3 regions of the Ruminococcus sp. AF17-22AC genome follow, and region 1 is predicted to be linked to each of the others. Evidence: a T-box and tRNA genes for the amino acid it is inferred to sense, from the RefSeq annotation. Region 1 holds a T-box; the other regions hold tRNA genes.

Region 1 (10,398 bases):
CTTTATTGCCGCCTCATCTGTTGAGCTGTAGATTTCTTTTGCTTTCGCCGCACGGTCATATGTATCATACCCTGCAGACCACGCATAATACGGCCAGCCCATATACATCATCACACCGGACATCGTCACTTCATTGATGCTGTACTCCGGTGTCAGGATCAAATCATTATGAGTCAGATGCTCTGCAAGCCACCCCGTCAGTTCACTCTTCTGATTCACAGTCACACGATGCCCGGAATCATTATCTTTTAAAATAACTATAAAATCATAAATTCCCGTAATGCTCAGCGAAACGGCAAGAAGTACCGCCACGATCTTGCAACAAAGTTGTCTTTTAAACAAATTAAGAACTGCAAGACTCCAGAAAATTGCAAGGAACGCATACGCGATCATAATGTATTTGTGGTTTACTGCAATGTCCGGAGTCAGTGACATACAGAATGCAAAGATCAGTGGAAAGAAAAAACTTACCAGTGCAGCCCTCTGCCTGCGTTCTCTCAGAAAAAACGCGATCAGCACAGCTCCCACAAAAAAGACTCCGCTCATCTGTATAAGATACCAGAGTACTCCTGTAATACTTTTATTTTCTGACAGGAATCCCCAGTAAAAGGACGGACTTACCGCGTCGCCCCAGATAAAGATCTTTGTCTGAAGCACCGAAAAAATCACTGCTGTCACCGCCAGGATCAGATAATCCAGCTTCCCATCGGAAAATACAGCAAATCCCATCAGAATCAGAAGACCGCCGATCACTGCTGCTCCGTTCCAGAAAGAAGTAAGACCCAGAATCATACCGGCAAGCAGTGCAGTTTCTGAATGCACACATAGCCATGCTTTCTTTGTAAAAATGCGTTTTTTTATCCAACGGATACCAGTCTCCGGAGCGCTGCATCCGACTTCGAGCCAGTCCATAAATAACCAGAGCACGATTGCAACGATCAGAAGTCCGAATGCCAGATGGCGCTGATTCAGATATACATTAAAGTTCCAGAGACCCCAGTTTTCATTTGTCGTATAACCGATAAATGTCGTATTATCTCTCAGTGTTTCCCAGAGGTCTCCTGCATTCAGATGTTCTATAACAAAGCGAAAAAAACTTAAAGAACTTCTGAAAAAGAAGAAAAACACTGTCAGTACTCCTGCCGCAAAACTTCCGGCAAGTCGCTTCGCCATATGATACAGAAAAATCAAAAATCCCAGAAGTGCCAGAACACTTACCACATTGTACGCAAAATCCAGACGCAGTCCCAGAAATTCAAGATTTCCCACAAAAAACTGGAACATAAAGTGATACTTTACATCCTGCCCGCCAAAATGCGGATACTGTGTCGGAAAATTGTTTCCCATAGAAAAAGACCGCATCATCGCTGTATGCGGTGCATAATCCCCGTAAACTGTATAACCACTGTACAGCACTCCGTCTTTGATAAAAAAGACATAAAACATGATCCAGGTCAGAAAGACCAGTAAAGCACCGAAAAACACTGCTTCTTTTCGAAACAGCCTGCGCTCCGTAATCATCCCTGTTTCCAAAATCCCCTTAAAAGACCCCGCCTTATGGTATCTTTTCCAGTAAAGGATCACCACTATCAATACCGCCACAGCCATGACAACTGCATTTGCATAGATCAGCGGATGGACTGCACCGGCCTCGCTTGCTGCCCATGCAGTCATATAGGTTGCCCATCCCATTATAAGTACGCCTGTGCCAAAAGCTGCTGCCAGAGTAAGCCAGATCTGATTATATCCTATTTTTTTTGAAAGCAGCAGTCCTGCCAGTTCTTTTCCAATGAGCATACACAGGATTAAATAAATAACACCTAACATCATACACCTCTTCTGTAAATCTCTGTATAAAATACTTTCCATTCATACAGCAACAGTATAGCAAAGGAATTTTCGTATGGCAAACAAACTTCCTTTATTTCGTAGAAGTTCACAATATCTACACGTTTTGCTCTTTACTGCACATTCAGATATGTACGGATTCCTTCCGTGACTGCACCGGCAACTTTTTGCTGATACTCCTTTGTCTGAAGCTTTTGTGCTTCCTCCGGATTGGTCAAAAAACCACATTCCACAATCACGAGCGGTCCGCTGCTTCTTTTCAACAGATAATAACTGGTATTTCCCTTCACTTCTCGCGGGCGGTCCACTTCCAGGTTCTGGTTCAAACTGTTCTGGACTGCCTCTGCAAGTTTTTTTCCTTCCACAGAACCTTCATAATAAAACACCTGCGGTCCATGCACCCCTGAATCCTGATAGCTGTTCTGGTGAATGCTGACAGAAAGCACCGGTGCATGTTCCTGAATCATTGTAACCCGACGCTGCATATCCTGTACTTTTTTATTCGCCGCCCCACTGTCATACAGGCCTTTGTCCTCTTCCCTTGTCATGATGACTGAATATCCGGATTTTTCAAGTGTATCCCGAAGGAACAGCGAAATTGAAAGATTGATACCTTTCTCTTCCAGTCCTCCCATGCCGATCATTCCCGGATCGCTTCCGCCATGTCCCGCATCAACAAGAATCAGCGGCCCGGCTTCCCCCTTCGTCGTTTCTGCCTGATTGACGGAAATAACAGCGGCCTGTCTGGATAACAGGTAAAAACATACCAGCAGCAGACAGGCCATTGTCAGTTCGATTCTGTATTTTTTCATGCAGTTACACCTCTGCATCTTTTATTTTTATGTATATGCACGGAGTTTTTCGCCTAACACCTTACTCGTATTTTACTATTTCTTTTTTCAGGCGTTTCATGATCCGCTTTTCCAGCCTCGAAATATATGACTGTGAGATTCCCAGAAGATCCGCAACCTCTTTCTGCGTTTTTTCCTTTCCTTCCGCATTATTCAGTCCAAATCGCAGACGGATGATTGTCTGTTCCCTCGGACTTAATTTATTGATTGCTTTTGCAAGCAGCGTAATCTCTACTTCGTCCTCCAGTCGTCTTGAAATCACATCTTCATCTGTTCCAAGAATGTCCGACAGAAGAAGTTCATTGCCATCCCAGTCTACATTCAGCGGTTCATCAATCGAAACCTCCATTCTTGTCTTACTGTTGCGTCGCAGGTACATAAGGATCTCGTTTTCTATACAACGTGAAGCATATGTCGCAAGTTTAATATTTTTGACCGGATTAAATGTATTGATTGCTTTGATAAGCCCGATCGTACCAATTGAGATCAAATCCTCAACTCCGACTCCCGTATTGTCAAATTTCTTCGCGATGTACACCACAAGCCTTAAGTTATGCTCGATCAGCAGGGATCTTGCCTCCTGTTCCTGTTCTGTTTTAAGCTTACTGATCACGTAAGCTTCTCTCTTGGGTTCCAGTGGTGCCGGTAAGACATCACTCCCTCCGATATAATACAGTCCCCTCGATCTTGAAAGAACTAATTTCTGAAAAACCTGAAACGGACTATAATCCATCCCTGCTGCCGATCTGCTCATATCCTGCCCCTCCTAATGCAATAATCTGGAATTCAGTAATACTTCGTATTCTTTTCCCAAAGCAAAAGGTTCCGGTGACAGTGCGACAACCGGCTCTTTTATATGAACCGTATTCCCTTGGATCTGAATACAAAGTTCCTCCAGTGTCACAGCCAGAAGCAGCCGCTCTCCCCGTCCCACGGTCCGGCAGGACAGATAGTGTGGCTTAAGCCCGGCTATCTCCGTACTTTTTATTTTCTCAGGCTTTTCCTGCAGGCCTGCAAGTCTTTCTGTCAGATCTTCCGAAAAAAGTATCTTCATACATTTCCACGATGCGACAGACACCGGTGTTCCACTTATCGGATCCAGGAGATGATTTCCTGTATCAAGAAATCCTTCTGTACTCATCTCCTTTCCCTGATATTTAAGCACTACCGGATAAGAGCCGCTTCGTATATGTTCTGCGCTGTCCAGGATTCGAATCAGAAGACTGATTCCCAGATAGGTTCCAAACGCACACAATACAAAAATCACTCCGGTCGTTCGGATATTTCCCATCACTTCCGTCCAGATCCCACCGCTCAAGAATGCAAGCACATAAAATATCAGAACCGCCATTGCAAGTCTTTTCCAGGACCGGATCCTGTATGCAAGTATCAGCATTCCTGCCGCACAGAAAATCTCTACAATGCCCCACATTCGTGGAATCTGTTCTGCCGGTATACAGAGACTGATACTTGAAAAAAGCGCTCCGCCTGCCGCTGCCATAAGACAACGGCATCTGTTCCTGCCTTCTCTTATAAAAAATCCGGTCAGTCGCAGAAGAATATAATCCATCAGAAAGTTTGCCGCAAATACAGCATCTATGTATACATTCTGATACATAAAAAAAGCCCCCTGCAGCCTATAAATCCTTCACTTTGGTAAGTGAACTCATTATAGGTGACAGGGGGTGCGGATTTTGTCAAAACCGCGTGTCGTATGGCAAGAATTTCTCGTGTCCGTTCGACAGATTATTTATTCTCTTCCTGTACCTCGATCTTACGAATCGTTTTGTTTTTGATTTCTTCTTTGATCGCGCTCATGAAATCTCCGAGGTCTTTCATTCCTTCATCACCGAGGTAACGGCTTCTTACGGAAACTTTGCCCTCTTCCTCTTCTTTTGCACCAACAACCAACATGTACGGTACTCTCTCAAGACGTGCTTCACGGATCTTGTAACCCATTTTTTCGGAACGTCTGTCAACAGAGCAGCGGATTCCTTCTTCTTTCATCTGTGCTTCTACCTTGTCAGCATAAGCATTGAACTTTTCGGAGATTGGAATCACACGTACCTGTTCCGGGCAGAGCCATGTCGGGAACATACCTGCATATTTTTCGATCAGCCATGCCAGAGTTCTCTCATAGCATCCCATAGACGTACGGTGAATGATGCACGGACGTTTCTTATCCCCGTTTTCATCGATATAATACATATCAAACTGTTCAGCAAGAAGTGCATCCCACTGAATTGTAATCATAGTATCTTCTTTTCCGTATACGTTCTTTGCGTTGATATCAACTTTCGGTCCGTAGAATGCAGCTTCTCCGACATCCTCTGTAAACGGGATGTTCAGTTCTTCGAGCATCTGACGGATATGTCGTTCTGTCTCTTCCCATACTTCCGGCTCACCGATATATTTTTCTCTGTTGTTCGGATCCCATTTGGAAAGATGATACGTTACATCTTCTTCGACACCCAGAACCTGCAGACAGTACTGTGCAAGTGCAATACAGTCTTTGAATTCTTTGACCATCTGGTCAGGTCTTACAATCAAATGTCCTTCGGAAATAGTAAACTGACGAACTCGTGTCAGACCATGCATCTCACCGGAATCCTCATTACGGAACAGTGTGGATGTCTCACCGTAACGCAGCGGCAGGTCACGGTAACTGTGCTGTTCTGCTTTGTATACATAATACTGGAACGGACATGTCATAGGACGAAGTGCAAATACCTCTTTGTCTGTCTCTTCATCACCCAGAACAAACATGCCGTCTTTGTAATGATCCCAGTGTCCGGAAATCTTGTACAGATCACTTTTTGCCATAAGAGGTGTCTTTGTTCTTACATAACCACGTTTTGTCTCTTCATCTTCGATCCATCTCTGCAGTTCCTGCATCATGATAACACCGTTTGGCATGATCAGAGGAAGGCCCTGTCCGATAACATCTACAGTTGTAAAGATTTTCATCTCACGGCCAAGTTTGTTATGGTCACGTTTCTTGGCTTCTTCCATCTGCTCCAGATGTTCTTTCAGTTCATCTTTTGTAGCATATGCTGTTCCGTAAATACGAGTCAGCATTGCATTCTTTTCGCTGCCTCTCCAGTAAGCACTGGAAGAAGAAAGAAGTTTAAATGCTTTTACACCTTTTACACTCATCAGGTGTGGTCCGGCACAGAGATCTGTCCAGTCTCCCTGTGAATAGAAGGAAATTTCTTCTCCTTCCGGAAGATCTTCGATCAGTTCTACTTTATAAGGTTCGTTTTTCTCTTTGAAATATGCAATCGCATCTTCTCTGGATTTTGTAAAGCGCTCGATCTTTGCACCTTTCTTGATGATCTTCTTCATTTCTTTTTCGATTGCATCAAGGTCTTCACGAGAGAATGGTTCGTGAGCAAAGTCATAATAAAATCCTGTATCAATAGACGGTCCGATAGCAACCTTTGCTTCCGGATATAAGTTCTGTACAGCCTGCGCAAGTACATGAGATGCTGTGTGACGAAGAACAGCAAGCCCTTTTTCATCTTTTGCTGTGAGAATGTTCAGTTCACAGTCACTGTCAAGTACTGTACGAAGATCTACAACTTCTCCGTTTACTTCTCCGGCACATGCAGCACGTGCAAGACCTTCGCTGATGTCATAAGCAATGTCGATTACGGATTTTGCTTCTGAATACTCTTTTTTTGATCCGTCTTTTAATGTGATGATCATAGTTTTGAACTCCTTTTGTGTTTGAATAAATTTGTAAGTTTTTCCACAGGGACGAATGGATTTCTTTATTTTATCAACGTTTTTGTGTAATAGGAACATTACGGAGTAATTTTCTATTACACAAAAAAGTCCCTTACAATACACTTTATGTACTGTAAGGGACGAATAATCTACTCGCGGTTCCACCCTGCTTGCTGCGTCTGTCATAAGGCAGATCCAGCCACTCTTATAAGATGATAACGGAATCACCGGACCGTATTAGGGTCACTCGGAGATGGTCTTCGACTGCTTCCTGTTAAAATACTCTCAGCATGCGTATCTCTCTCTGGAACATTCCACAGTTTACTCTTCTCTTCAACGTGTTTCTTTATTCTGTTACCCATTATATCCACATGCTTTCCATTTGTCAATGGGTGATTTCACTTTTTGGTCAGACCAATATTACATAATCTGACTATAGCTCACCTGCGATTATTTAAAGTACTCTACACCGGATTCAAAGATCTTAATATCCTGCTCTCCATAAATATTGACAGCCACTCCATCGCCACGACGCTCGCTGTGTGCCATCTTACCGAGGATACGTCCGTCAGGACTTGTGATACCTTCGATGTTCATGTAGGAACCATTGACATTCCATTCTTCGTCTGCACTTAAGTTTCCATTCGGAGTTACATACTGAGTTGCAACCTGTCCGTTGGCAAAGAGTTTTGCAAGCCATTCATCGTTGGCAACAAAACGTCCCTCTCCGTGGGATGCCGGGTTACAGTATACACCGCCGAGCTGTGCTTTCTGAAGCCATGGAGACTTGTTGCTTACAACCTTGGTGTAAACCATCTTTGAGATATGACGTCCGATGGTGTTGAAGGTCAGTGTCGGAGAATCCTCTTTCTGTCCGCAGATCTCACCATACGGTACAAGGCCAAGTTTGATGAGTGCCTGGAAACCATTACAGATACCAAGTGCAAGGCCGTCTCTCTCATTAATCAGTTTCATAACGGCTTCTTTGATCTTTGCATTCTGGAATGCAGTTGCAAAGAATTTTGCAGAACCATCCGGTTCATCACCTGCGGAGAATCCTCCTGGGAACATAATGATCTGTGCCTGATCAATTGCTTTCTCAAAGAGTTCTACAGAATCATGGATATCTTCTGCTGTCAGGTTCTTGAATACTTTGACATCCACTTCTGCGCCGGCTCTCTCAAATGCACGTGTGCTGTCGTATTCGCAGTTAGTTCCTGGGAATACCGGAATAAATACACGCGGTTTTGCAACTTTGTGTTTGCATACATAAATGTTTTCTGCATGGTACAGCTCATCTTTTGCCGGTTTTTCATTTTCTTCACCGGAAACTGTCTTGAAGACTCTTTCCAGAGTTCCTTTCCATGCTTCTACAGCTTCTGCCTCAGTGATCACGGTATCTCCGTAGGAGAATTTGCCATCCTCGGTAACTTCACCGATCAGTGTATAGGTAATGGAAAGTTCTCCAACTTTGTCTGCCGGAACTTCCATGATAATGTCACCAAATCCCGGAGCAAAGAAATCTCTCGGATCCAGATTATGCTCGATCTTTACACCAAATGCGTTACCAAATGCCATCTTGGAAACAGCTGCTGCAATACCGTGGCGATCCAGTGCATAGGCAGAAACAACTTTGCCGTTCTGGATATCGTTATGGAGTTTTTCGTACTGATCCATGATTCCTGCGTAATCCGGCAGATCATACTGATCACGCGGTGCACGGAGCCATACAAGTTTGTTTCCTGCTTTTTTGAGTTCAGGAGTGATCACATCCTGGATCTTAGCTACATCAACTGCAAAGGAAACAAGTGTCGGAGGTACATCAATCTCATTAAAGGTACCGGACATACTGTCTTTACCACCGATGGACGGAAGGCCAAATCCCATCTGTGCCGCATAAGCACCAAGGAGTGCAGAGAATGGCTGACTCCATCTCTTTGGATCTTCGGTCATACGACGGAAGTATTCCTGGAATGTGAAGCGGATCTTCTTGTAATCACCACCTGTAGCCACGATTCTTGCTACAGATTCTGTTACTGCATAAGCAGCTCCGTGATATGGACTCCAGGATGAGAGATATGGGTCAAAGCCGTAGCTCATCATGGTAACTGTATCAGTCTTTCCGTTCTGTACCGGAACTTTAGCAACCATACTCTGAGTCTCTGTAAGCTGATACTGACCGCCGTATGGCATAAATACGCTTCCTGCACCGATAGAACCGTCGAACATTTCGACAAGACCTTTCTGGGAGCATACATTGAGGTCAGCAAGTGTCTCCAGCCATTTTGCCTTAACATTGGCAACGTCTGGTCTTTCTTCGAAGAGGTTTCCTTCCTTGTTCGGAATCTCAACCTCTACTGTTGTTTCCTGATGTGCTCCATTAGTGTCAAGGAATGCACGGGAAATATTTACGATTTCTTTGCCTCTCCATGTAAGAACAAGGCGTGGCTCCTCGGTAACGACTGCAACCGGGATTGCTTCGAGGTTTTCTTCGTTTGCAAAGCCAAGGAATTTGTCAACATCTTTTGGATCTACGACAACTGCCATACGTTCCTGAGATTCAGAGATTGCAATCTCTGTACCATCAAGACCGGCATATTTTTTCGGAACTTTATCAAGATCTACACGAAGACCTGCTGCCAGTTCTCCGATGGCAACGGATACACCGCCGGCACCAAAGTCGTTACATTTCTTAATGATATGACTGACTTCTTCACGTCTGAACATACGCTGGATCTTACGTTCTGTCGGTGCATTACCTTTCTGTACTTCTGCACCGCAGACTTCGATAGATGCCTCTGTATGTACTTTTGAGGAACCGGTTGCACCACCAATACCATCACGGCCTGTACGTCCGCCGAGCAGGATAATAATATCTCCCGGATCGGAATTTTCACGGATAACAGCACGTCTCGGAGCTGCACCCATAACAGCACCGATCTCCATACGTTTTGCAACATAATCCGGATGATAGACTTCTTTTACATAACCGGTAGCAAGACCGATCTGGTTACCATAAGAGCTGTAGCCATGAGCTGCACCTCTGACCAGTTTTTTCTGCGGAAGTTTTCCTTTAAGAGTTTCTTTTACGGATACTGTCGGATCAGCTGCACCGGTCACACGCATTGCCTGATATACATAAGTACGTCCGGAAAGCGGGTCACGAATAGCACCACCAAGGCAGGTTGCCGCACCACCGAATGGTTCGATCTCGGTCGGATGGTTGTGTGTCTCATTCTTGAAGTTGATCAGCCACTCTTCTTCTTTGCCGTCCACATCAACCGGAACAACGATACTGCAGGCATTGATCTCATCAGATTCTTCCTGATCTGCAAGTTTCCCTTCAGATTTCAGTTTTTTCATTGCCATCAGGGCAAGATCCATCAGGCAGACAAATTTGTCATCACGATCTTTGTAAAGGACTTCTCTGTCTGCAAGATATTTTTCATAAGTCTTTACGATTGGTTCTTTGTAGTCGCCCTCATCAAACTTCACATCGGTAAGCTCTGTGGAGAATGTGGTATGGCGGCAGTGATCGGACCAGTATGTATCAAGTACACGGATCTCTGTCATAGACGGATCACGTTTTTCTTCGTTTTTAAAGTAATTCTGGATGTGCTGGAAATCCTTGAAAGTCATTGCAAGATTCAGAGAATCATACAGTGCTTTGAGTTCTTCTTCCGGCATATCTTTAAATCCGTCAAAGATCTTGACATCTTCCGGCTCCGGGAATACAGTAACCAGTGTCTCTGGTTTCTCGAGGCCTGTCTCACGGGAATCTACCGGGTTGATGCAGTGATGTTTGATGGCATCAAATTCTTCGGCTGTTATATGTCCTTCTATTACATAAGTAGTTGCAGAGCGGATGATCGGCTGTGCATCCCCTTCCAGGAACTGTACACACTGGACTGCAGAGTCAGCTCTCTGATCAAACTGGCCCGGAAGATATTCTACAGAAAAAATCTTTGCT
Region 2 (10,398 bases), on a different contig from region 1:
TTTACCGACTTTGCCGATGAAAGCTGTTTTTTTGCCAAGACGCTCCAGCATGGCAAGTACGTTGCAGGGTGCACCGCCCGGATTGGCTTCCATCAGAGGATTTCCCTGAGAACTTTCTCCATTTTCTGTAAAGTCGATCAGCAGCTCACCGAGAGCTGTTACATCAAACTGTTTTTTTTCCATAGGATTAAAACCTCCTTAAGTAACTGTAGTTTTTCTTTTTAGAAAGAAAGATACTATCATCAATTTATCGTAGTAAGGTTGTTTTGTCAAACTAATTTCGTTCTTTTCTTTATTTTTTACAAAAAAAATGCTAAACTAAAACAGAGGATTGCAATTCAGGAGAAAATCCTGATGAAATAGAGACAGGAGGGACTTTATGGAAAGCAAAGTATATAAATATATGGATTGGCCGGAGATTGAAGCGGTTGTTTACGGGGAAGAGGCAGCACCGCGTGATCTGATGGCACCGCGAATGACAGCCGATGGAGTATTGGTACAGGGATTCTTTCCGGATGCAGACAGTGTGGAAGTACTTGTAGATACAAAGACTTACACGATGGAAAAACAGGATGAGGCGGGATATTTTGCAGTAATGCTTCCTATGCGCAAGATTCCGTCATACCAGTACCGTATCACGAAAAGCAAAGAAGTCCGTACGGTGGCAGATCCATATGCATTTCCTGTACAGATTACCGAGGACGAAGAAAAGGCTTTCTGTGCCGGTGTGTATTACCATGCATATGAAAAACTGGGAGCGCATCCGAAAGAGATAGACGGAGTGACAGGAACCAGCTTTGCTGTATGGGCACCGAATGCACTTCGTGTCAGTGTAGTCGGAGACTTTAATAACTGGGATGGCAGATGCCATATGATGCACCGTATGCCGATGTCAGGAATCTACGAGCTGTTTATTCCCGGAGTTGGGGATGGTGCAGTTTATAAATACGAAATGAAACTAAAAGGTGGTACGATCCAACTGAAATCGGATCCGTATGCAGTATGTACGGAACTCCCGCCGGCATCTGCATCTGTTGTCAAAGACCTGCGTAATTATGTGTGGGATGATGCTACGTGGATGGATGCACGTGAGAAATATAAAGACCGTCATCAGCCGGTATCTATTTATGAGACAAGCCTGACCGCCTGGGAAAATGCGCAGGAACTGGTCGATTATGTAAAAAAACTGAAATATACCCATGTGGAACTTCATCCGGTGATGGAATATCTGAATGAGGATTCCGGAGAGTACAGCACCTTTGCTTACTATGCACCGGATCGTCGGTTCGGAATGCCGGAAGATTTTCAGCAGCTTGTCAATGCACTTCACAAAGAGAATATCGGTGTAATTCTGGACTGGACACCGTCACACTTCCCACGTGAGGAAGGTGGACTCGAACTTTTTGACGGTACACCGCTTTATGAAAATCCAGATCCGTCCATGGCAATTCATCCGATGTGGGGAACTCTGTTATTTAATTTTGACAGCCCTATGGTTAAGGATTTCCTTCTTTCCAATGCGTTTTACTGGATGGAATTTTATCATGCAGATGGTCTGAGACTGGACGATGTCGATTCTATGCTGTATCTTGATTTTGGCAGAGAATATGGACAGTGGAGACCGAATATCTACGGAACAAATGAAAATCTTGAAGCAGTAGAATTTCTGAAACATCTGAATTCCATACTGCAGAAAAAACTGCCGGGAACGATGACTATCGCGCAGGAGGACGGTCTCTGGTCAGAACTGACAGGAAGCGTGGAGGATGATAATATTGGTTTTTCTTATAAATGGAACAACAACTGGGCAGGAGATTTCCTGAATTATCTGTCCAAAGATCCGATTGAGCGCCAGTATGTCCATGACCAGCTGACATTGTCTATGCTGTACACGTACTGTGAGCACTTTGTGCTTCCACTTGGAAGCCGCCAGACCGGCGACCAGGAAAGCTTTATGGCGAAACTTCCTGGGGATAATGCGCAAAAGATGAGTCAGATCCGTGCGGCATATTCTTATATGATGCTTCATCCGGGATGTAAGATGATGGCACCGGATAAAGAAGCACCGGAAGAACTTCAGAAATTTATTCATGATCTGAATGAACTGTACGTTTCACAGCCGGCTATGTATCAGATGGATGGTGATTATGAGGGATTTGAATGGATCCAGCTTATGAAATATGAAGAAAATGTCCTGACATTCCTTCGTAAGACGGAAAACCCGGATGAAACACTTCTGGCAGTTTGCAACTTTGCGGCAGTTCCATATGAAAATTATCAGGTGGGAGTTCCTTTCTATGGAAAATATAAAGAAATCTTCAACAGTGACCGCAAAGAATATGGCGGACAGGGAATCGTTAATCTGCGTGCAAAGACCTGCAAGCAGGCAGAGTGCGATGAGAGAGAGTATTCTGTTACATTTAAGATCCCGGCACTTGGTGTAGCTGTATTTTCCTGCACACCGGGAAAGAAACCAGAGAAGCTTGCAGTAGCTGCGAAGAAGCCGGAAACAGCAAAGAAAACAACCCGAAAAGCAGCCGCGAAGAAAGACAGCACAAAGAAAGCAGCCGCAAAGAAGGTTGCTGCGAAGAAAATACCGGCAAAAAAGACAACAACAGCCCAAAAAACAACAGCGAAAAAGAACATAAAAAAAGATATTGCAGTATAATAAAACAGCCGTCAGTTTGAAACTGGCGGCTGTTTTTGGAAAAAAAATAAAGCTGAAAATGGGACTCGAACCCACGACCCCTTCATTACGAGTGAAGTGCTCTACCAACTGAGCTATTTCAGCTTATGTTTAGACACAAAATATATTATACCGTATTTCAGCAAAATTGCAAGAAAAAGTTTTTCAGTGGGCATGCATTTTTTTCAGTGCTTGCAATGAGTAAAATTTATGTTATGATAGGAGAATATGAATATATTATTTATATAACGTATTAACTCATAAAAGCGTTGCGAAATGAGAAGCATCTACAGAGGGAGATGAGTTGAATGATAGATGAAACCGAGAAATGTATTCTCGAACGAATAGATGCGCACAGAGAACAGATTATTGCATTTGCAGAGGATATTGCTGCACATCCGGAGCCAGGGTTTGAAGAAGTACGGACGGCCGGAAAAACGGCAGAGTTTTTGAAATCTCTCGGTTATAAATTGACAGAGAACCTTGCCTTTACCGGGGTAAAAGGTGAGACGAGGCGAAAAGACGGTCCGACGCTGACTGTGATTGGCGAGCTGGATGCGATCGGATGCCATTCTCATCCGATGGCTGACAGACAGACCGGGGTTGCTCATGCCTGCGGACACCATGCACAGATGGCAGCGATGATCGGCTGCGCGATTGCAATGGCTGATCCGGAAATACAGGAAGAGCTGGATGGCAATGTGAATTTTCTTGCGGTTCCGGCAGAAGAATATATTGATGCAGATAAGCGTACCCGCCTGAAAGAAAAAGGAATCGAATTTTGTTGTGGTAAGAGTGAGATGATCCGAACAGGGGTATTTGATGATACAGATATTGCACTTACGACACATGTGCATATGGTCCCGGTAAAAGAAGATTTTTACCTTGGAAATCCTCCATGCAACGGCTATACGGCAGAGCAAGTGACAGTACGGGGAAAGGCAGCACATGGGGCGATTGATCCGTGGAATGGAGTAAATGCCTTAAGCATCACGACCAGTGCAATCCAGATGATGGGGCTGATGAGAGAGACTTTCCGGGAGGAAGATCATGTGAGACTTCACAATGTGATCCGTAAGGCAGGCGATGTGATCAACAGTGTGCCGGATGAGGCAGTCATTGAGACGAAGGTACGTGCGGCATCATTGGAGCGGATCGAGCAGGTTATGGAGATGGTAAACCGTGCGTATGCCGGCTCAGCCTATGCTTTTGGTGGGAAAATAGAAAGAGAAGTCCTTCAAGGCTATATGCCGATTCTTCCTCGTGAGGCAGATGAAGCGCTGATTGAGGCGGCAAATGATCTGGGACTCGATTATCGCACAGTACAAAAAGGCGATTTCAATAATGCCTGTACCGATGTAGGGGATCTGAGTCACCTTCTTCCGATCGTTAATTTTACTTTTAAAGGATTTGAAGGTAAACTACACGGGGCTGACTTTAAGATCACCGATCCGGAAAAAGCTTATATTTTGCCGGCGAAGCTTCTGGCACTGACTGCATATAAGCTCCTTCGAAATGGCGGAGAAAAGGCAAAAGAAATCAAAGACAGCTACACACCGTTTTTTGATAAAGACAGCTACATACAATATGTAAAGAAAATCACAGAGAAAAAGGCTGATTAATATAATAAGAAAAACAGCAGGAGGACAGACAGAAGAAAAATGACAGAAAAATGTTTGGAATTAAAAGAGATAAAAAAGTCGTTTTCAAAAGAAGAGACCGTATTGAAGGAGATCAGTCTTTCGATTGATAAAGGAGAGTTTATCACGCTCCTTGGATCTTCCGGCTGCGGAAAGACGACAACACTGCGTATTATAGCAGGACTTGAAACACCGGATTCCGGGAGAGTATTCCTTGATGGCAGAGATGTGACCGGCCTGGCACCGGAGGCGCGTGATGTCAATACAGTATTTCAGAATTATGCACTCTTTCCGCATATGACAGTTGCAGACAATATCGGATATGGACTGAAACTGAAAAAAACACCGAAAGCGGAGATTAAGAAACGTGTATCGGAGATGTTGGATCTCGTGCAGCTTCCGGGATTTGAGAAAAGAAAGCCGTCCGAGCTATCTGGAGGACAGAGACAGCGTGTGGCAATCGCAAGAGCACTGGTCAATAATCCGAAGGTCCTTCTTCTCGATGAACCTCTTGGTGCTCTGGATCTCCAGCTTCGCCGTGCCATGCAGCTTGAACTGAAGAAATTACAGAAAAAACTTGGTATTACTTTTATCTATATCACGCATGATCAGGAAGAGGCCATCAATATGTCTGATCGTATCGCAGTTATGAATCAGGGTACTTTCGAGCAGATCGGAACACCGGATGAGATTTATAATCATCCCCAAACGAGCTATGTAGCGACATTCGTTGGAAATGCCAATATCCTGAAAGGTACAGTGGAAGGAAGAGAAGGTGCAGACCTTAAGATTGCCATTGCCGGAGGCAGCGTTCTTGTTGTATCTGAAGGCAGAGAACTTAAGGTGGGTAAGCCAGTTACTCTGGCTGTTCGAAGCGAAAATCTGATCTTTGATGAAAACTGCGGAGAGGGCCTTCCGGCAGAAGTTATTGAAAAAAGTTTTGCAGGTGGTCTTCTTCGTGTGGTACTGAAACTTGCAGACGGAACAGAAGTTGTTGCAAACAGACATGGCATTGATGCAGGTGTGGAGCCGGGACAGAAAGTAACCTGTTCCTTTGCAGCAGAAAATGCGGTTCTGGTTGATCTTCCGGACGAAGCAGAAAGAGGGGCAGAAGTATGAAAAAACAGAAATCCGGCTCTGTCTGGATGATCCTGCCACTGTATATTTTTACGCTGATCTTTGTTGCGGGTCCTCTGCTTTATATGGTTGCCTTAAGTTTTGCACAGCCGAAGGCAGGACATGGTGTAGAATGGATTTTTACCCTTGATAATTATCGTAAAATCCTTGATCCGGTATATATGAAGACATTTACAGGATCCTTTCAGCTGGCGGTAACCAGTACACTCATCATTTGTCTGCTCGGTTATCCGTTTGGATATTTTATGGCAAAGCTGTCTGATAAATGGAAAAAACGTGCGATGATCTTTCTGATGCTGCCGTTCTGGGTAAATTCACTGATACGTCTTTATGGATGGATGATAATCCTGCAGACAAAAGGACTTTTAAATCACGTATTAAAAAGTCTGGGACTGATTGAAAAGCCTCTGAGGATCTTGTACAGTTATCCCGCAATCGTAATCGGTATGACTTATGTACTTTTGCCGTTTATGATCCTTTCTGTATACTCGAGTGCAGAGAAACTGGACTGGTCACTTGTAGAAGCAGCAAGAGATCTCGGCGCAAGTCCGATGAAGGCTTTTTGGACGGTGTCTTTTAAACTGACACTTCCGGGGCTTTTATCCGGGGTGATCCTGACATTTATTCCGTCCATGGGACTGTTTTTTATTGCAGATATCCTCGGAGGCAACAAAATCGTCCTTGTCGGAAGTCTGATTCAGGAGCAGATGACAAAAGGAAATAACTGGCCGTTTGCAGCAGCACTGGCAGTTGTTCTGATGGTTCTGACAACTCTTATGATCATGTTGTATCGTAAAATAACAAATGCAAAAGAATTGGAGGGTGTGGGATGAAAAAGAAAAATTCAAAACTCTCCGGATTTTATCTGGGTCTAATTTTTGTACTGATGTATCTGCCGATCGCGGTCGTCATTGTATTTTCATTTAATGAATCAAAATTCCCTGTAAGATTTACCGGATTTTCACTGAAATGGTATCAGGAACTGATTCATGATGATGCGATGCTGGAAGCACTGGGCAACAGTTTATTCCTTGGTGTGATAAGCTGCTTTGTCTCCGCAGTGATCGGAACTCTGGGTGCGGTCGGCCTTTCCAGAATCCACTGGAAAACAAAAGGCATTTTGGAATATATTTCCATTCTTCCGCTCATGATTCCGGAAATCATTCTCGGTATGGTCCTGATGGCATTTTTCTATATGATGAATCTGCCGTTTGGTATGCTGACACTGTTGATCGGCCATACGGTATTCTGTGTGCCGTATATTCTGATGGAGGTCAAGGCAAGACTTGCGGGTATGGATCCTTCGCTTGAAGAGGCGGCCAGAGATCTTGGAGCCGGACCGTTTCGGGCTTTCTGGGACATCATTCTTCCGCTTATTATGCCGGCAGTTATGTCCGGATCACTTCTGGCATTTGCTATGTCCATGGATGATGTCGTAATCAGCATTTTTATTAACGGACCACGTCTGGCAACTCTGCCGATTAAAGTGTATACGCAGATCAAGACAGGAGTTACACCGGAGGTAAATGCCCTATGTACAATCATGCTTGTCTTTACGGTTCTGATTTTATTCGTTTATACAATGATAGGCAAGGTGACAAAGGGAAACAACAAAAACAGCTAATAAACTCTTTTCAATAAGGGCAAAGTAAGTTATACTGAACATGTCTGGACTTTGTAAAGAGGTTATCTAGAGACAAGAAAGACTAGAAGAGGAGAGACGAATATGAAAAAATTGTTAGTATGTGCATTATGTGCAGCAATGGTAGTTCCTGCATTCAGCGTATCTGTAAGCGCAGATTCCAAGGAACTGGTACTTTACACATGGGAAAACATGTTTCCGCAGGAAGTACTGGATGGCTTCGAAGAAGAAACTGGAATAAAAGTGGTATATTCCAACTTTGATACAGATGAAAACATGCTGGAGAAGCTTTCCATGGCAAAAGGCGGAGATTATGACGTCGTTGTTGCAGATGACTATATTATCGAAACAGCAATCCAGGAAGGACTTGTAGAAAAACTTGATACTTCCAAATTATCCGGATGGGACAACATCAATCCATTGTATCAGGGCCAGTTCTATGATCCGAATGATGAATATACCGCTCCGTACGGCGCAGGAATTCCGCTGATCGTTTATGATCCGGATATGGTAGACATTGACATCAAAGGTTATAGAGATCTCTGGGATGAATCTCTTGAGGACAGCATTGCACTGACAGCAAACTATCGTGTTATCAATGGTATTACAAATTTGGCGCTTGGTCAGGATTTCAACGATCAGAACCTGGATGATATTGCAAAAACAGGCAAAAAACTTCTCGAGCTTGCTCCGAATGTTCGTCTGATCCAGGATGACAATACACAGGATTCTCTCCTTAATGGAGAAGCAAGTGTGGCATTCCTTTATACATCACAGGTAACTGCAGCCCTTCAGGAAAACCCGGACCTTAAGGTCGTATATCCGGAAGAGGGTCTTGGATTTGGTGTAATGGGTATGTTCATTCCGAGTGAAGCACCGGATAAGGATGAAGCATATCAGTTTATGGATTACATCCTTCAGCCGGAAAATGCAGCAAAATGCTTTGATTACATTGGATACTACTGTACAAATAAAGCAGCAGATTCACTTCTGGAAAACCAGAATCTCGTTGTACCGGATTCTGTAACAGAAGGTTCCGCAGTAGAAAATATCAGCGCAGAAGCAGAAGAAGCTTACAATAAGAACTGGACAGAATTTAAGGCAGCCTGCGACTGATAAGAACAAGGGGGAAGCAGGATGGAAATCTATAAAGGTATTGCTACCTTTTCAGGAATAGCCATCGGCAAAGTACTGTATTACAGCAGAGGGGAGTACCAGATACGTCAGTGTCTGGTCAGCAACATTAAAAAAGAAATCAGCGATTTTCAGGAAGCAAGGCTTCAGGCAGTTCATAAATTACACGAACTGTATGAAGCCAGCCGGCTCCTCAATGAGCAGGAGGCACATGTTTTCTTAAGACAGATCAAACTTCTGGAATCAGAAAGTTATCAGAATGCAATCGAAAGCAGCATTGCCCATGAAAAGGTGAATGCTGCTTATGCAGTTATGATCAATAGAGATGAGCTTGTTGAGACATTCCGTAATCTGGAAGAACCGGTCATTCGCAGACGAATCAACGATATGCAGGAGATTTCCAATCGCCTGATTCAGATCCTTGGTGGTGCGGCAATCCGCATCAACCTCGGGGATGAGCCGGTGATCCTTGTGGCGGAGGCGCTGTCTCCGACGGAAATCATGGAAATGGATAAAGATAAACTTCTCGCAGTGGTCATGCACCATGGTTCTACCGTTTCGCATGCATCGATCATGGCGAAGACAATGGAAATCCCGACGCTGGTTGACATTGCCGCTGATGATGAGTGGGATGGAATGACTGCAATTGTAGACGGATATACCGGCACATTTTATCTGAATCCGGATGCGGAGATCCGACGGGAATATGAAATTCGCCTCGAGGCAGACCACAGGGAGCGAGAGGCTCTTCTTGAATTAAAAGCCCAGAAGGATGAGACAAAAGATGGAAGAAAGATCGGACTTTATGCAAATATCGGCAACATGAGTGACCTGAGCAGCGTGCTTTATTACGGTGCGAAGGGTATCGGACTTCTTCGAAGTGAATTCCAGTACCTCGGTCGTGAGAATTATCCGAGAGAAAACGAGTTGTTCCGTGCGTATAAGAAAGTGGCTGAGACGATGGGAGAACGGCTGGCTGTGATTCGTACTGCAGATCTTGGCGCAGATAAGCAGGCACCTTATCTGGACATTCCGCAGGAGACCAATCCGATCATGGGTAACCGCGGAATCCGTCTCTGTCTGGATCGAAGAAGAATGTTTAAGGCACAGCTTCGCGCAATCTATCGTGCCAGTGCTTACGGCAATCTCGCGATGATGTTTCCAATGATCGATTCCGAAGAAGAAATGGATGAGATTGAGATGATTATCGGGGAAGTGAAGGAAGGCCTGCGCGAGAAAGATATTCCATTTAAGGATATCATGACAGGAATCATGATCGAGACACCGGCAGCAGTTATGATCAGCCGTGAACTTGCAATCAGAGTAGATTTTCTGAGCATCGGAACGAATGATCTTACACAGTATACGCTGGCGATGGACCGTCAGAATCCGCTTTTGAAGGACAAGTACAATGACCATCATCCGGCCGTCCTTCGTATGGTGCGAATGGTGGTGGAATCAGCACATAAAGAAGGAAAGCGCGTTGGAATTTGTGGGGAGCTTGCTGCGGATACAGCTCTTACCGGTAAATTCCTTGAAATGGGAGTTGATTTTCTTTCAGTTGTACCGGCGTGCGTACTTCCTGTCCGTAAAGCAATTCGGGAAACAGATCTTAGTGGAGTATCTGCACCGGAAGTAAATGAGGATAATAATGAATAAAAAAAGTAAAGTAATTCTTCTTCCCTGTAGTTCATACAGGGAAGAAATTGTTTATGAGAATCTTGAAATCGGCCTGGAGCTTCTGGGCGGAATTGAGAAGATTGTAAAGAAAGAAGAGTCTATTCTGCTGAAACCCAATCTGCTCAAAAAAGCAGAAGTTGACAAAGCAGTCATCACGCATCCGTCTGTAGTCGGTATGTTTGCCAGATTGATGAGAGAAAAGGGATATCAGGATCTTTCACTTGCTGATTCCTGTGGTAATGGTACGACAACCAGAGTGATTCATGGTACCGGAATCGACAGGTATCTGGAAAAGTATGGGATTACGGCAATTGATTATTCGAAGGGAATACGTGTAGAATATCCGGAGGGGATTCAGACAAAAGAATTTATCCTGCCGAAAGAACTTCTGGAAAAAGACTGTGTGATTTCTCTTTGCAAGATGAAGACGCATGCGTTGGAGAGAATTACCGGCGCAGTAAAAAACAGTTATGGCTTTA
Region 3 (10,398 bases), on a different contig from region 1:
ATCTGCACAATAGAATCCGTTTCTTACGAATTGATAGCTGTCGTAGCCTTTGGCTTCCATAAGCGCCGGCTCTACGTAAGCGGTAACGGTTGTAAGGGAGTTCGGATTTACGTTCAGGGATCCATCTTCTTTATTGTATACGCCTTTTTCTTCATCTACGATGTTTTCATAAAGACGTACAGTTGCCTCTTTTGCGTTGGTAGCTTCTACCCAGTGAATTGTACCTTTTACTTTACGTCCGTCCGGAGCGTTACCGCCTTTGGTAGCCGGATCGTAAGTACAGTGTACAACACGTACAGTGCCGTCATCATCTGCTTCATAACCGGTACAGGTAACAAAGTATGCGTTCATCAGACGAACTTCTGTACCGAGGAACAGTCTCTTGTATTTACGCGGCGGGTCGATCATGAAATCGTCGCGTTCGATATAAAGTTCACCACTGAATGGAATCTTACGGGTTCCGAGAGCTTCGTTTTCCATGTTGTTCGGAGCATCCAGATATTCTACCTGTCCTTCTGGATAATTGTCGATCACAAGTTTGACCGGATCCATGACAGCCATCATACGAGGACGTTTTAATTTGAGGTCTTCACGAATGCAGTACTCAAGCATTGCGTAATCTACAGAGCTGTTTGCTTTGGAGACACCACAGAGATCTACAAACATTTTGATGGATTCCGGAGTGAAACCACGTCTACGCAGTGCGGCGATGGAAACAAGACGAGGATCATCCCATCCGTCTACGATGCCGTCTTCGACCAGCTTCTTGATGTAACGTTTGCCTGTTACGACATTTGTAAGGTAAAGCTTTGCAAATTCAATCTGTTTCGGTGGCTGCGGATATTCAAGCTCACGTACTACCCAGTCATACAGTGGACGGTGATCTTCGAATTCAAGTGTACAGATAGAATGTGTTATACCCTCGATTGCATCTTCAATCGGATGGGCGAAGTCGTACATCGGATAAATGCACCATGTATCGCCGGTCCTGTGGTGAGTCATATGAGCCACACGATAGATGACCGGATCACGCATGTTCATATTCGGAGATGCCATGTCGATCTTTGCACGGAGAACTTTTTCTCCATCGGCATATTTGCCTTCTTTCATTTCCTCAAAAAGCTGAAGGTTTTCTTCTACGGAACGGTTACGGTACGGGCTTTCTTTACCAGGCTCTGTCAGAGTACCACGATACTGGCGGATCTCGTCAGCAGTCAGGTCACAGACATAAGCCTTGCCTTTTTTGATCAGCTTGATCGCTGCTTCATACATCTGACCGAAATAATCGGAAGCGAAGAAAAGTCTGTCCTCCCAGTCAGCACCGAGCCATTTGATATCTGCTTTGATAGATTCTACAAATTCACTTTTTTCTTTTGTAGGGTTGGTATCATCAAAACGCATATTAAACTTGCCGTTGTATTCTTTGGCAAGTCCGTAATTTAAAAGAATGGATTTGGCATGTCCGATATGGAGGTATCCATTAGGTTCCGGTGGAAAGCGGGTGTGGACAGTGTCGTAAACGCCATCAGCCAGATCCTTGTCAATGATGTTTTCAATAAAATTTTTAGAAACGGTTTCGTTATCCATCTCTTTCCCTCCTGAATGGTTCTTTAAAGGTTAATCATATCATAAAAATGTGGAATTTAAAAGATTTCCTGAGAAAAATATAGAAAAGAAAAAAAGTTAGAACAGATCATAAAATTATTGAGATCAGGTATATTGCTTTACGGAAACACATATGTTATAATGCCAATAGGCAAAAATGAATTATGTTCCAACTATGGACGACAAAACGAGAACCCCAGTGTTGCAGCACTGGGGTTCTCTATTCCTATTTTGGGTATGGAAGGCTTAAATCCATAGGCTAGTTACCGACTACCGCTTGTCTAACCATTTGTTGATGAGGTGGCAAACCACACCAGCCGTAACAGCGATTAAAAATGAAATTATGTATTCCAACTATGTTCACCCCCTTCCTTTACCTGTCTAGGGGTGGTAACGTTATTAGTATATCATAAGTTGGAATAAAATGGAACGTCTTGTGCTGATACGGGGATGAAATGTTACTTTTTATGAAGCAGAAAAGTTGACGAAAATCCTTTGCAGTATCAGGGATAAACGTCAACTTTTTGTTTGCAGAAAAATGCTAAAAAATGAAGGTACAATTTTAAAAATTAATTTCTTCAAATAATTGAATAACGCTTAAATGAATCTTTAAAACGATACTGCACATTGTCAGAATAAATATACATAACGAGTGCTGTTTTTTAGCTGATGTCGCACTGCTGCCACAAAAATGGAACTGGATGAAGCAAGTGGAGAATATAAAGTTGCAGGACAGAGAACCATGCAGGATTTTACTGACGGATTAAACCTGTCAATGCCGATGGTTCAGGCTATGTTCGGGAAGATACCTCTGATTCCGTCTTAAAAAAAATCATTAAGGAGCCGGAAGAGGTTGTTTTTACTGAAGATGAATTTCCGGTATATACTGAATATCTGGAAAGGTACTTAGATTAAAAAAAGCTTGGAATATTCTATTTATCATAAAAAAAGAAAATCCATTGATCGGAAGAAAGAAATTTTGAGTAATATTCCAGATTTTCAGGCACAGAAAATGCCTAAAATAGGGTGAACACATGTTTTGATTACTATTTTGACTACTATTTGATACCGAAACATCCGAAAACCCTTTAAAATAGGCAAAAAAATAAAGCTGCTGACGGGAATCGAACCCGTGACCTCCGCCTTACCAAGGCGACGCTCTACCGACTGAGCCACAGCAGCATTTACATATTTGAGGGCAATTTACCGCTCACAGTTGATTATAATATCAGAAAAACAATATACTGTCAACAGGTAATTTTAAATTTTATTCCATATAATAGGGAATGTGATCAAAATATGAAAATTGTTTTTCGCGGTTGCACGATTTTGAGGGACAGGGTATACTGTTACCGAAGTAAAAAATGAAAAGGAAGATCTTTATGAGAAAAATCATACTTGCATCTGCATCACCGAGGCGACGTGAACTGCTTGCGGCGGCAGGTGTTATTTTTCAGATATGTGTATCGGAAGGCGAAGAAAAAATCACAGCAGAAAATCCGGATGAGATTGTCTGTGAATTATCTGCCCTGAAGGCGGCGGAGATTGCTTCGAAGTTTGAATTTGAAGATGGTACAGTGATCATTGGAGCAGATACCATTGTTTCTTATATGAATAAAATTCTGGGCAAACCGTCAGATGAGCAGGATGCATTTGAAACATTGAAGATGCTGCAGGGAAATACACATCAGGTATATACCGGTGTGACAGCCCTGGTCAAAAAGTACGGAGAATGGGAGAAACATTCTTTCGCAGAACGCACGGATGTTACTTTTTATCCGGTGACAGATGAAGAAATTCGTACATATATAAAGAGCGGGGAACCAATGGACAAAGCTGGAAGTTACGGGATTCAGGGAAGCTTCGGCATCTATGTAAAGGAAATTCAAGGCGACTACACCAATGTAGTCGGTCTTCCGGTCGGAAGACTTTTTTATGAAATGAAGAAACTGGGAATTGAGTTAAGAGGATAAACAGATGATAAAAGCATGTATTTTTGATCTCGATGGAACGCTTGCAAATACATTAGAATCCATGGCATATGTGGCAAATGAGATTCTGGAAAAAATGGAACTGACACCGCAGCCGGTGCAAAATTTTAAATATTACAGCGGTGAAGGTGCAGATATGCTGATCAGGCGATGCCTGAAAGATGCAGGTGATCCGGAACTGACACATTATGATAAGTGTCGAAGCCTCTACAGAGAGAAATTTGATGCAGATCCACTATATAAGGTTGTTCCATATGATGGAATTATGGAAACACTGAAAAAATTGAAAAGTCATGGAATGAAGCTGGCAGTCTGCTCAAATAAACCACATGTGGCAGCAGTAAAAGTAATTTCACAGATGTTTGACGGATATTTTGATCTTGTGATTGGACAGAGCGATGCGATACGCAGAAAACCTGCACCGGATGGCCCGTTAAAGGCAGCACAGGAGTTTGGAGTGACACCGTCAGAATGTATGTATGTGGGAGATACCAAAACAGACATGGAAACCGGAAATGCAGCCAAGATGCATACGGTAGGGGTACTATGGGGATTCCGCGACCGCCGGGAACTTGAAAGTAACGGTGCAGAAGTAATTGCAGAAAAACCGCAGGATTTACTGAAGATATGTGAGGAATGGAAAAATGATTAAGTTGGTTGCGAGTGACCTGGATGGAACGTTATTAATGAAAGGTGCGCAGGGCCTTCCAGAGGATATTTTTCCACTGATCAGACAGTTAAAAGAGTTAGGGATACTTTTTGTAGCTGCAAGTGGACGCCAATATGCCAACATGAAAAAAATGTTTGCTCCGGTAGCAGATGATATGGCTTTTATCTGTGAAAATGGTGGGCTGGCAGTTTATCATGAAAATGTAATGTATCAGAATTATTTTGATCAGAATCTGGTCAGAGAAATTGCAGAGTGTATTTATAACAGGAAAGGATCAGAATTTACCTGTTCAACCAAAGATTTCTACTATATAAAACCAAAGACAGAACATTTTCGTGACCTTATGCTTCATGTGGTTGGAAATGTCTGCATGGAAATTCAGAGCTTTGATGAAATAAAAGAACCATGCATGAAACTGGCAGTATATGAGCAGGGCGGACTGCAGGAGGACACTATTTACTACTGGAGAGAGCATTTTGGTGATAAATGTACAGTTGTAACTTCTGGGACAGCATGGGTGGATTTTATTCCTTTTACTACAAATAAGGCGAGAGGACTGGACGAATATCAGAAAATTCTGAATGTTAAACCAGAAGAATGTATTACATTCGGAGATGAGTATAATGACATTGATATGCTGAAATCAGTTCCATATGGTTTTGCGATGGCACATGCGAAACCGGGAGTAAAAGAAGCGGCAGCATATGAAACAGATAGAGTACAGACGATATTAAAAAAGCTGATCAAAGCAAAAGGAAATATAGAGGAGGTGTTGGAATCGTGTATTCAAAAGAAGCAGTAGAGGTTTTCTTAAAAGATCAGAGCAGACTTTATGATGAACCGGTCGCAGAGACATCGGAGGAAGCTCTGGAATTTCTGGAAGACTGTATGGCGGTAGAAGTGGAAAATATCAAAGAAGTCAGAGCGTATCTGGATGAGGCAGGTGCTGATGTCAGTGGAATGACTGATGAGGATCTGGAAGAAGCGTGTGAGGTATTTACATTGCCATCCGGTGGATATCTGATTGTAGAAGCCTGAGATTTGAAAATCTGAAAACAAAAGAAATATTGTGGAAATATCCCTGTCCGGTAATGAATGGATGGGGATATTTTATGTCCGTAAAATAAAAAAACGGTCATCCGGGAAATATTAACAGAGTGTAAAACATAAATTACATCCGTAAAAAATGCTGTGGTATAATTCTTTACAGAAGAAGGGCAGAATGCCCCACATAAAGATAAAATAATATAAGACGTAATTTCAGATCGCTTATAAAAAGAGACTAAAAGGAGGGTGTGTTATGCGGAAAGAGAGAGTTCTTGCAGTTATTATGTCAGTGCTTATGGCATTATCTATGCTTCCCATAACCGTATTTGCGGCAGAGACGACCGCTTTGAACGGAAAACTGAATATTCAGGGAATCGCAGCAGAAGGAAAGACTCTGAGTGCCGATTTTAAAGAAGTTAATACTGAGGGAATGACAGAGGATGATGTCACTTATCTCTGGTCCAGAAAGACGTTTGATGACGAGGCAGCGGAAAATGCAGGGGAAACTCCTGAATTGAAAGAGCTGGGCAAAGAGAAGACTTATACAGTAACACAGGAAGATATCGGTTCCAAGATCGTGCTGACAATTACCGGCAAAGAAGAAAACGGTTATAGCGGCACACTGACAGTAACTTCTGATGAAGTGGTTGATGCTGAGAGCGGAGCTGCACTTGAAGCTGCAGCAGAGGCACAGAAAGAGGATGCTTCCGAAGAAACAGGAGAAGATCAGACAACTGATGAGGAGAGTACCGACGATCAGCAGGACAATGCAGATAGTACCGAGGATATAGACGCTGCGGGCACAGAAACGGTAGATGAGATACCACCTGCGACTTCTGATGATCAGCAGACAGAGGGACAGGTGACAGAAGAACAGCCGGAGCAGACTGGTGAGATCCAGGAAGTACCGACAGAGGATACGTTGGTAAAGGATGACCAGATGGAAGACAATCAGCTGACGCAGGCGGATGATTCTGCTGAGGGAGAAGATAAGGCCGGTACTGAAACGGTAGATGGAATTCCGCCGGCAACTTCCGATGATACCTATCCGGCAGAGGATGGAAATAACGGAACGACAGAAGATCCATCGAACGAGAATCCATCAAATGAAGAGCCGTCAAACAAAGATTCATCAAACGAAGAGCCGTCAAATGAGAATCCGAGTCAGGTAACCGCAGATCAGATTACAATCGGAGAAAAAGACAGCCTTACACCAGATTTCTCTTTTGTACAGGGCTATACGACAGATGATGCTACAGCAGCGCAGAAGACAGTAACATTTACAAATAATAGTGATACAGCAGTGGCTCTTTCTGTTACTGTATCAGGTGATGAGAATCAGGCAGCAACGGCGGTTTGGGCTGAGCAGACAGACGCGCAGACGAACACAGTTACAGTGGATCCGGGTGCATCAGCAACACTTACGATTACACCGGTAACCGGACTTGGCGCAAATGCGAATCCATATCAGCAGACATTTACGGTCAATAATGTCAATGATCCGGCAGCGATGATAGCTACAATCACTGCTACTGTGACGGTACAGGATATTTCACATGACCTTACCCCGAATCCGAATGAGCCTCTGGACTTTGCAACTGCAAAGAAGGGTTATTCTGCAGTTGATGCGAAGACGATCACTTATATAAATAACGGAAATGTACCAGAGACAGTAATTATGCCGGTGAGTCAGAGTGGAAATTATGAGATCACTACAGAAGATTCTCTGACACTGGCGCCGAATGGAGAAGGCAGAATCACATTTTCCGTACGTCCTAAGGCAGGTCTGGCAGTCGGCAGCTATACAGAAACGATTAAAGTAGCAACAAAAAGCGGATTTGAAGCAACAACTCCGATTTCTGTAGCGTTTCAGGTGATTAAAGATACCGCGACCATTACGAAGATTCAGCAGCCAGCGGCTGTCAGTGGACTTCCGAACGGAACCGAGAAAAGTGCTTCTTCATTGAATCTTCCATCCGCAGTTGTGATTGAAACAACAGCAGGCAATATGAAAGCGGCTGTTTCCTGGAATGTGAAAGGGTCTTCCTACAGACAGTCAGCAACAGAGGAACAGAACTTCACCGTATCAGGAACGATTACTCTTCCGGACGGTGTAGACAATGACAATAATCTGAATCTGGCGACATCTATAGATGTCAATGTAAAGGCATATAGTCCGAAAATCGCATCTGCCGAAAATAATATAATCACCGGAATTGATTACAATGGTGTATATACGACGCAGTCAAAGATTTCCTTTACGGCAGTAGGTGCCGGAATGGATAATACATCTCCGCGTAATGGAGACACACGTTATGAACCGAAGTCATGGACTGTACTCAATAATACTCTGGGATGGGATGCGGCACCGTATACAGCATCTTTTGGTCTGGCAAAGAGTGGAGACTACACATTAAAAGTTAATTTTGAACAGCAGAAGTACGATGGTAATTCCTGGCAGCCGACTAATACAACAGATACACGTCAGGTATCATTTTCTGTTACGAAAGCTAATGTAACAGCTCCGGGCGCTGATCTGACACCGGCAATCAGCAGGACAGGCGCCGTGAAGACAGGAGATAGTACGCAGATTCTTCCGTTTATATGTATTCTGATTATTGCAGCCGGAGCAATAGGCGGAGTTGTGTTTTACAAAAAGAAAAATAAAAACAAATAAATAAAAAAGTTTTTTGTTAGCACTCATTTTAAATGAGTGCTAATTTTTTCTTGACTTTTGGAAAAAAGGGGATTAGTATATAAAAAGATGAAAAAACGAATTTAAGGAGTGTGGATAATATGGCTGAAAAGCATGGAAATTTATCAATCAACAGTGAAAATATTTTCCCGATCATTAAGAAATGGCTGTATTCTGACCATGACATTTTTGTTCGAGAACTTGTATCCAATGGATGTGATGCAATCACAAAATTAAAAAAACTGGAAGTAATGGGTGAATATACATTTGCAGATGATTACAAACCTGCAGTACAGGTTGTAGTTGATTCAGATGCTAAAACCCTGAAATTCATTGATAACGGTATTGGTATGACTGCCGATGAGGTAGAAGAATACATTACACAGATTGCATTCTCCGGAGCAACTGAGTTTCTTGAGAAGTATAAAGATAAAACAACAGATGACCAGATGATCGGTCATTTTGGTCTCGGTTTCTATTCTGCATTTATGGTAGCTGATGAAGTTCACATTGATACGCTTTCTTTCAAAGAAGGTGCTGCACCAGTTCACTGGACCTGTGACGGCGGTACAGAATATGATATGAAAGATGGTGACCGTACAACAGTCGGAACTGAAATCACACTGTTTCTGAATGATGAAAGCCTGGAATTCTGTAATGAATACCGTATGCGTGAGGTTATCGAGAAATATTGTTCTTTCATGCCGGTAAATATTTATCTTTCCAAAGCAAATGCAGAACAGGAATACGAAACAATTGATGAAGCGGATCTGAAAGATGACGATGTTGTCGTTGAACATATTCATGAAGATGCAAAGACAGAAGAGAAAGAGAACGACAAAGGCGAAAAAGAAGTTGTCGAAGTTTCTCCTGCAAGAGACCGCGTAAAGATCAACAAACGTCCTGTTTCCTTAAGTGATCCGAATCCACTGTGGATGAAACACCCGAACGAATGCACTGATGAAGATTATAAAGAATTTTATCGTAAAGTATTTATGGATTACAAGGAACCACTGTTCTGGATTCATCTGAACATGGACTACCCGTTCAACCTGAAAGGTATTCTGTATTTCCCGAAGATAAATACAGAGTATGATTCCATTGAAGGAACCATCAAATTATATAACAACCAGGTATTTATCGCGGACAACATCAAAGAGGTAATTCCGGAATTCCTGCTTCTTCTGAAGGGTGTGATCGATTGTCCGGATCTGCCGCTGAATGTTTCCAGAAGTGCACTTCAGAATGATGGGTTTGTTCAGAAAATTTCTGAATACATTTCCAAGAAGGTTGCCGACAAGCTGACCGGTATGTGCAAGACCGACCGCGAATCTTATGAGAAATACTGGGATGATATCAGCCCGTTTATCAAATTCGGCTGTATCAAAGACAGCAAGTTTGCTGAGAAACTGCATGATTATATTCTCTTTAAAGATATCGACAACAAGTATCTGACGCTGAAAGACTGCATCGAACAGAATAAGAAAGCAGACACAGAAGAAAAGACTGAGGATACAGAAAAAACAGAAGATACCGAGAAGAAAGACGAAACCAAAGAACCAGAGAAAACCACGATCTTCTATGTAACAGATGCTGTACAGCAGAGTCAGTACATCAATATGTTCAGAGAAGCCGGAAAGAATGCAGTGATCCTTTCTCATAACATTGATACGACATTTATTTCTCATCTGGAGCAGAAAGATCAGACGATCCAGTTCAAGAGAATTGATGCTGATGTAACGGAAGAACTGAAAGGAGAGGACGCAGCTGACGAAGAAACAGCAAAAACTCTGACAGAACTTTTCCGTAAGAGCCTTGGCATGGATAAGCTGGAAGTAAAGGTTGAGAATCTGAAAAATGAATCGGTTGCTGCTATGATGACACTTTCTGAAGAAAGTCGTCGTATGCAGGATATGATGAAGATGTACAATATGTACGGCATGGATCCGAGTATGTTTGGTGGTCAGGAGACACTGGTACTGAATGTAAGTCATCCACTTGTTAAATATCTTGCTGAGAATCAGAAATCTGCTCATGCAGAAATGATTTGCCAGCAGCTTTATGATCTGGCAATGCTGAGTCATAAACAGCTTTCACCGGATGAAATGACAAAATTTGTACAGAGAAGCAATGAAATTCTGATGCTTCTTACAAAATAAAAACATCAGATATATGCGTAATTTATAAAAATAAGAAACATGTAAGCAAAGATTATTATAAAGTTCCCAAATACGGTTTCAGAGACGGTATTTGGGAACTTTTTTCGACAAAAAATCAATGCTTGACAACAAAAGGCAAATCGAATATGCTGATGCGTACATGGTATTAAAAACAAAGGTTTTTAGTTGAAAAAAGTAGGGTTCTCTCTGAAAATGTCGTTTTTTCTCGAA

What was found. A T-box is a leader RNA that pairs with one kind of tRNA and senses whether it is charged. The one in region 1 lies ahead of thrS (threonine--tRNA ligase), so its partner is inferred to be a tRNA-Thr.
Region 2: it encodes a tRNA-Thr, which carries the amino acid that the T-box ahead of thrS (threonine--tRNA ligase) is inferred to sense. The anticodon was not compared.
Region 3: it encodes a tRNA-Thr, which carries the amino acid that the T-box ahead of thrS (threonine--tRNA ligase) is inferred to sense. The anticodon was not compared.

What each region holds. Positions count from the first base shown of each region.
Region 1 covers NZ_QRXT01000005.1:145,741-156,138, forward strand. The annotation lists gene DWW86_RS09320 (hypothetical protein) at 1-1,830, opposite strand, end outside; gene DWW86_RS09325 (N-acetylmuramoyl-L-alanine amidase) at 1,962-2,660, opposite strand; gene sigE (RNA polymerase sporulation sigma factor SigE) at 2,722-3,432, opposite strand; gene DWW86_RS09335 (sigma-E processing peptidase SpoIIGA) at 3,466-4,317, opposite strand; gene thrS (threonine--tRNA ligase) at 4,446-6,407, opposite strand; T-box leader at 6,562-6,774, opposite strand; gene DWW86_RS09350 (phosphoribosylformylglycinamidine synthase) at 6,879-10,398, opposite strand, start outside.
Region 2 covers NZ_QRXT01000001.1:100,075-110,472, forward strand. The annotation lists gene DWW86_RS00535 (carbohydrate kinase family protein) at 1-183, opposite strand, end outside; gene glgB (1,4-alpha-glucan branching enzyme) at 380-2,668, shown strand; tRNA gene DWW86_RS00545 (tRNA-Thr) at 2,719-2,791, opposite strand; gene DWW86_RS00550 (amidohydrolase) at 2,995-4,308, shown strand; gene DWW86_RS00555 (ABC transporter ATP-binding protein) at 4,348-5,445, shown strand; gene DWW86_RS00560 (ABC transporter permease) at 5,442-6,296, shown strand; gene DWW86_RS00565 (ABC transporter permease) at 6,293-7,087, shown strand; gene DWW86_RS00570 (polyamine ABC transporter substrate-binding protein) at 7,190-8,221, shown strand; gene ptsP (phosphoenolpyruvate--protein phosphotransferase) at 8,243-9,898, shown strand; gene DWW86_RS00580 (DUF362 domain-containing protein) at 9,891-10,398, shown strand, end outside.
Region 3 covers NZ_QRXT01000002.1:393,914-404,311, forward strand. The annotation lists gene DWW86_RS05140 (glutamine--tRNA ligase/YqeY domain fusion protein) at 1-1,587, opposite strand, end outside; gene DWW86_RS17295 (hypothetical protein) at 2,297-2,431, shown strand; tRNA gene DWW86_RS05145 (tRNA-Thr) at 2,715-2,787, opposite strand; gene DWW86_RS05150 (Maf family protein) at 2,988-3,578, shown strand; gene DWW86_RS05155 (HAD family hydrolase) at 3,583-4,248, shown strand; gene DWW86_RS05160 (HAD family hydrolase) at 4,241-5,068, shown strand; gene DWW86_RS05165 (glyoxalase) at 5,047-5,304, shown strand; gene DWW86_RS17300 (hypothetical protein) at 5,567-7,990, shown strand; gene htpG (molecular chaperone HtpG) at 8,110-10,167, shown strand.